Regions from separate parts of the Kocuria cellulosilytica genome, predicted to be linked through region 1. Evidence: predicted binding sites of a transcription regulator. Region 1 holds the regulator's gene; the other holds the start of a gene.
The links. The regulator HspR, encoded in region 1, represses chaperone genes until heat shock. The targets are predictions, from matches to a motif close to AAGTTGAGTCNNNNNGACTCAACTT.
Positions count from the first base shown of each region.

Region 2: the regulator HspR is predicted to act here: its motif matches at 1,475-1,499, upstream of RCG67_RS10795 (Hsp20/alpha crystallin family protein).

Region 1 is NZ_JAVFWZ010000002.1:309,260-312,623, reverse strand. It holds gene RCG67_RS04010 (nucleotide exchange factor GrpE) at 1-148, shown strand, start outside; gene RCG67_RS04005 (DnaJ C-terminal domain-containing protein) at 313-1,329, shown strand; gene RCG67_RS04000 (heat shock protein transcriptional repressor HspR) at 1,331-1,771, shown strand; gene RCG67_RS03995 (GNAT family N-acetyltransferase) at 1,875-2,369, opposite strand; gene trmB (tRNA (guanosine(46)-N7)-methyltransferase TrmB) at 2,366-3,157, opposite strand; gene RCG67_RS03985 (LOG family protein) at 3,129-3,364, opposite strand, start outside.
Region 2 is NZ_JAVFWZ010000006.1:116,321-119,684, forward strand. It holds gene RCG67_RS10790 (NADP-dependent isocitrate dehydrogenase) at 1-730, opposite strand, end outside; gene RCG67_RS10795 (Hsp20/alpha crystallin family protein) at 929-1,453, opposite strand; gene RCG67_RS10800 (Gfo/Idh/MocA family protein) at 1,598-2,692, opposite strand; gene RCG67_RS10805 (TetR/AcrR family transcriptional regulator) at 2,939-3,364, shown strand, end outside.

The DNA of each region.
Region 1 (3,364 bases):
GTTCGACCCGAACGTCCACGAGGCGGTGCTGCAGCAGCCCACGAGCGAGGTCGAGCCCGACCAGGTCTCGATGGTGCTGCGCTCCGGCTTCCGGATCGGTGAGCGCGTGGTGCGGCCCGCCCAGGTCGCCGTCGCGGTCGCCGAGTGAGGCCGGTCCCGGCCTGATCCGAGCGACGGCAGGGGAGGCCCGCCCCGCGGGCCTCCCCTGACCCGTCCACCCGTCCCCGGTGCCGCGGCACCGGGGACCACCCCAGCACCACCACCGGGCCCTGCTCGACAGGACCCCGACCGGCCCCACAGAAAGGAGGCGTCATGGCCAGCCAGGACTGGATCGACAAGGACTTCTACAGCATTCTCGGCGTCTCCAAGGACGCGTCCGCAGCCGACGTCAAGAAGGCCTACCGCAAGCTCGCCCGCGAGTACCACCCGGACCAGAACCCGGGCGACGCGGAGGCCGAGCAGCGGTTCAAGGACATCACGGAGGCGAACTCCGTGCTCTCCGACCCCGAGGAGCGCAAGCAGTACGACGCGATCCGCGCGATGGGCTCCGGCGCGCGCTTCACCGCGGGCGGCGCCGGCGGCGGGGGCGGCTCGGCGAACTTCGAGGACCTCTTCGGCGACATCTTCGGCGGAGGCGGCGGAGGGCGCCGCCGGCGCACGACCTACTCCACCGGCGGCGCGGGGGGCCCGGGCGGGTTCGAGGACCTGTTCGCTCAGTTCGGCGGCCAGACGGGCTACGGAGCGCCCGGCGGCTACGGCGGGTACCAGGCCCCGCCGGCGCGCGGGGAGGACATCCGGACGGAGACGACCATCCCGTTCCGCTCCTCCGTGCACGGCACCACGATCAAGCTGCGCCGCGGCAACGGTCAGGAGACCACGGTGCGGATCCCCGCCGGCGTGCGGGACGGGCAGAAGCTCAAGCTCGCCGGCAAGGGCCACTCCGGGCCCGGCGGGGCCGGGGACCTCTACGTCACCGTCCACGTGACGCCGCACCCCTTCTTCAAGCGGGTCGAGGGCACGGACGACGTCGAGGTCACCGTGCCGATCTCCTTCCCCGAGGCGGCTCTGGGCGCCACGATCGAGGTGCCCGTGCTGGACGGCGGCACCGTGCGGCTGAAGGTGCCGGCGGGCACGTCCTCGGGCCGGCGCTTCCGCGTCAAGGGGCGCGGGTTCAGCACGGCCAAGGGCTCGGGCAACCTGATCGTGACGGTCGAGGTGCACGTGCCGGCCGAGCTCGACGAGCAGGCGCAGGACGCCGTCCGGGCGTTCGCCGAGGCGACCGCGGCCCAGGACCCCCGGGCCGGCCTGGCCGCGAAGGCGCGGGTGTGAGATGGCACTGGACGCAGACCAGCCGCTGTTCGTGATCTCCGTGGCCGCGGAGATCGCGGAGATGCACCCGCAGACGCTGCGCCAGTACGACCGGCTCGGCCTCGTCAGGCCGTCCCGCGCCCCGGGCCGGGCCCGGCGCTACTCCCAGCGCGACATCGAGAAGCTGCAGCAGATCCAGGTGCTGTCCCAGGAGGGCGTGTCCCTCGAGGGCATCCGGCGCATCCTCCAGCTGGAGAACCAGGTCGCGGCCCTGCGCGCGAGGGTGGCGGAGCTGTCCCAGGAGCTCGAGGACGCCCGGGACCGGGCCGAGGAGTCCTCGCGGATCTTCGCCGCCGGTGTCGGCGGGGACGTGGTGCGCATGGCCCGCGGCGCCCGTCCCCGCGCCCGCAAGATCTCGCAGGCCGTGGTGCTGTACCGGCCCCCGCGCCAGCAGGAACGCTGACCGGCCGGCCTCGCGCCAGCAGGAGCGCTGATCGGCCGGCCTCGCGCCGGCAGGAGCGCTGACCGGCTGGATCCCGGGACGGCCGGACCCGGACCGGTGCGGGTCAGCGCAGGTGCTTCTCGAAGCCCACGTCGTACACGCCACCCGGATAGACCTGCGCGGTCCCGGGCAGCAGGACGTAGCCGCTGCGGCGGTAGAGGGCGAACGCCTCGGGCTGGCGGCTGCCGGTGGTGAGGTAGATGCGCCGATACCCGGCCGCGGCGGCGAGCCGCTCGAGCTCGGCCAGGACCCGCCGGGAGATCCCGCGCCGGCGGTGCGCCGGAGCGGTCCACACCCGCTTGAGCTCGGCGGTGGCGTCGTCGTGCCGGCGGAACGCGCCTCCGGCCACCGTCACGCCGTCCTCGAGGAGGAGCAGGAGCGCCCCGGCGGGGGCGATGAAGTCGTCCACCGGGTGGTGCGCCATCTCCTCCGCCCCGATCTCGGGGCCGTAGCGCTCCACGTACTCGAGGTGCAGGCCCTCGAGGAGCGGCCGCGTGCGGGGATCACCCGGGCGCACCACGACGAAGCCGTCCCGCTCCGGGCCGGAGGCTGCGCTCACTCCGTCCGGCGGTAGACGAGGTCGCGCGGGACGCGGCCCGCCTCCCGCGCCTTGCGCTCGAAGCTCGTGAGGATCCGTCCTTCCCAGCGGGGGGCCCAGCCCGTGTCCGGGTGCTCGTCGTCGGCGAGCGGGCCCGGGTGGACGTTCTCGAAGTGCGGGGACGCGTCGAGGACCTCGCGCATCACCAGCGCGTACTCCTGCCAGTCCGTGGCGAGCCGCCACAGCCCGCCCGGCACGAGCACCCGGGCGGCGAGCTCGGCGAACGCGGGGGAGACCAGGCGCCGCTTGTGGTGGCGGGTCTTGTGCCAGGGGTCCGGGAAGAACACCCACAGCTCGTCGACCGAGGCCGGGGCGAGCAGGTGCTCCAGGACCTCGGGCGCGTTGGCCTGCACCACGCGGACGTTGTCCACGCCGGCCTGGCCCGCCTTGAGCAGGAGGTCCGCGATCCCGGGCTTGTACACCTCGACGGCGAGGAAGTTCCGCGCGGGATCCTGGGCGGCGGCGTGCACGACGGCCTCGCCGAGCCCCGAGCCGACCTCCACGACCAGCGGCGCCTCGCGCCCGAAGGCCGCGGCGGCGTCGAACTCGTGGTCGGGGTGCACGGAGGTGTCCGTGCGCACCCGCGGGACGTCGATCACCCGGGTGGGCGCCCAGTCGTCCCAGGCCTTCTGGCGGCGGGCGGTGAGGCGGTCGCCGCGGCGCACGAAGGAGTACGGCCGGCGGTGGAACTCCTCGGGAACGGGGCCCTGCGCGGGGCCCTCAGCGGGGGAAGGGGTCTGCTCGCTCATCGCCCACCATCCTAGGCGCAGGCCGGGTGGTCGCGGACCCGCCGGCTGTCGGCCGGCCTGCTGCCGACCGGCCGGGTGCAGGCCCGGGGGGCACCGCCCCGCCGCCCACGGCGGGCGGCTCCGACCAGCGGCGGGGCGGCGCCTCCCACGCCGCGAACCGCTCCAGCAGCTCGTCCGCGTCCCGGGCGACCACGGCCGCGTCCCGGT
Region 2 (3,364 bases), on a different contig from region 1:
CCCGCTTGGCGCGCTCGACCTGCTCCGCGAGGAACGCGTCCAGGGCCTCGGCCCGCATCACGGTGCCGTCGACGACCTCGCCGGCCAGCACGGGGACGGACTCCTTGAGCACCGTGGTGCCGCCGTCCTCGCCGACCAGCCGGATCGTCAGGGTGTCGTCGTCCTCCATGACCACGGACTTCTCGTTGTCCCGGAAGTCGTCGGCGCCCATGGTGGCGACGTTCGTCCTCGACTCCGCCGTCCACTCGCCCATCCGGTGCGGGTTCTTGCGGACGTAGTTCTTCACCGAGGAGGGGGCGCGGCGGTCCGAGTTGCCCTCGCGCAGCACCGGGTTGACGGCGGAGCCCTTGATCTTGTCGTAGCGGGCCCGGATCTCCTGCTCCTCCTCGGTGCGCGGCTCGTCCGGGTAGTCCGGGAGGTCCACGCCCTGCTGCTGCAGCTCCTTGACGGCGGCCTTCAGCTGCGGGACGGAGGCGGAGATGTTGGGGAGCTTGATGATGTTGGCCTCGGGCTTCTTGGCCAGCTCGCCGAGCTCGGCGAGGGCGTCGGCCACCCGCTGGTCCTCGGGCAGGCGGTCGTTGAAGGCGGCGAGGATGCGACCGGCCAGGGAGATGTCGCGGGTCTCCACCTCGACGCCGGCCGTCGAGGCGTAGGCCTCGATGATCGGCTTGAACGAGTAGGTGGCGAGCAGGGGCGCCTCGTCGGTGCGGGTGTAGATGATCTTGGCCATGTGCGGGCTGTCTCCCAGGATGTCGTCGGATCGGGGTGGTGCTTCCTGGTGCCAAGATACCCGAGGCGGCGCCCCGTCCGCTGGCCGCCCGGGGAGTGCGGGGGCTCCGGGCACGACGGCGGGCCCGTTCCCCGCGGGGGAACGGGCCCGGGCCGTGGCGTCCCGGCCGGTGCGGAGCCGCTGCCGGCCGAACCGGGCTCAGCCCTCGGTGGACTGTGTGGAGCGTTCGCCGTTGACGAGCTCGCCCTCGCCGATCACGCGGTCGCCGGAGTCGTCCCGGCTCTCGCCCAGGGCCTGCTGCTCGCCCTGGCCGGAGACCACCTGGATCTTGCGCGGCTTGGCCTGCGCGGAGACGGGGATCGTCACCGTGAGCACGCCGTTGTCGTAGTTCGCCGCGATGCCCTGGATGTCGATGCCCTGGCCCAGGTTGAGCTGGCGCACGAACGAGGAGCTCTGCCGCTCCCGGGTGATCCACTGGACGTCCTGGACCTCGGGCAGCTTCCGCTCCGCGCGGATGGTCAGCAGCTGGCCGTCGACGTCGACGTCGACGCTCTCGGGGTCGATCCCGGGCAGGTCCGCCCGCAGGATGTACTGGTCGCCGTCCCGGTACAGGTCCATGGGCATCTCGCGCAGGCCCTGCCGGGCGAACAGCGAGGCGGCGAGCCGGTCGAAATCGTTGAACGGGGTGAACATCGTGGCCACGTCAATCATCTCCTCAACCATGTGAGCAATGTCTTCGACATTTAGTTGAGTCGGATCAACTCAACTGTTGACCATGATAGTGCCGCCCTGAGAGCTCTTCAACAGGTCCGGGGCCGGATCGCCCACGGCGAACCGCCCGTCGGCGGGCGTGTGCGGGCCGCCGTGTCAGGGGGTGTCGTGGGGGTAGCGCACGCCGATCCGCTCCCGCACCCGGTCGAAGAGCTCCACGAGCTCGAGGGAGTCGGCCCACGGCATCACGGGGGACTCGAGCAGGCCCTGCTGCACGCAGCGGGTGGCCTCCCGCATCTCGAAGGCGTAGCCCGCGCCCGGCACGGCCACGCGCTCCACCGCGGGGTCGGCGCCGCCGCGGGCGCCTGCGGCGGTCTGCAGCACCAGGGTGGTGGGGCAGTTGATCCGGCCGTCCACGCGCAGCCAGCCCTCCGTTCCGCTGATCGTCACCTGGTGCGGGACCGTGCTGGACAGGGTGCCGCTCACGTGGGCCCGGCCGTAGCCGTAGTCCAGGGTCAGGGCGGTGTCCACGTCCACGTCCGTGGCGCCGAGCTCGGCGCGGGCGCTCCAGCGCTCCGGGACACCGAGCACGGCGGAGGTCCAGGTCAGCGGATAGACCATCATGTCCAGCAGCACCCCGCCGCCGTCGGCCCGGCGGAACAGCCGGTGGGTCGGGTCGAGGGGGCGGTGCATGCCGATGGACCCCTCGACCGAGCGCACCCGGCCGAGCCGGCCCTCCCGGACCCAGCGCATCGCGGTGCGGAAGCCGGGGGTCATGCGGGTCCAGACGGCCTCCATCAGGAAGACGCCGTGCTCGCGCGCCAGGCGGAACAGGTCCCGGACCTCCGCCGCGGTCATGGCGAGGGCCTTCTCGCACACCACGTGCTTGCCGGCCCGCAGCAGCGCCGAGACGTCCCGGTGGTGGTAGCCGTGCGGGGTGGCCACGTAGACGATCTCCACGTCCGGGTCGGCCGCCAGGCGGTCCAGGCCCGTGGCGGCGGCGGTGCTGCCGTAGGCGCGCTCCACCCCGTGCCGGCGGGCGAAGTCCTCGGCGCGGTGCTGGTCCCGCGAGCTCACGGCGACCAGCCGGGCGTCGGGCAGCGCGGCGAGGTCCGCGACCACCTTCTCCGCGATGCCGGCGGTGCTGACCACGCCCCACCCGAGCGTGCGGCCCGTCGGGGTGCCGGGGTCGTCGAGGTGGGCGGCGTCGAGGGAGGCGGCGACGAACGGGCTGAGGATCTGGGCGGGCATGGGCGCATTCTGCCACGCCTTTCCCCGGCGCCACCCGCTCGGCGCCGTTCGCCCGGCGCCGCCGCCCCGTGCCGCCCGCTCGGCGCCGTTCGCCCGGCGCCGCCGCCCCGTGCCGCCCGCTCGGCGCCGTTCGCCTGGCGCCGCCGCCTCGTGCCGCCCGCTCGGCGCCGTCCGCCCGCTCCGAGCCGTGCGCCGTCCTGTCCGGACGCGCCGATCGAACGACCGTTCATCGCCTAGACTGGCCCCGTGCCCCGGGTGAGCCAGCAGTACAAGGACGAGCGCCGCCGCGAGATCGTGGCCGCCGCCAGCGAGTGCTTCCTCGAGCACGGCTTCGAGGGGGCGTCGATGCACCGCATCATCGCCGCCACGGGCCTGTCCGCGGGAGCGCTGTACAACCACTTCCCGAGCAAGCAGGAGCTCGTGGCGGCGGCCGCCCGCGCGGCGCTGGACCGGGTGCTCGCGGCCGCGGAGGACGAGCCCGGGACCGACCCCGCCGCGTGGGTCGTGGGGCTGCTGGAGCGGCTGGCCGCGGACCCGGCCACCACCCGCCTGCTGCTCATCACGTGGGGCGGCGCCGTGACCGACCCGGATCTGGCCGGGCTGGCGGGGGAGCACCTGGGACGTGTGCGCGACCGCGTCGAGGAGCGCTACGGGCGGTGGGCGGCCGAGGAG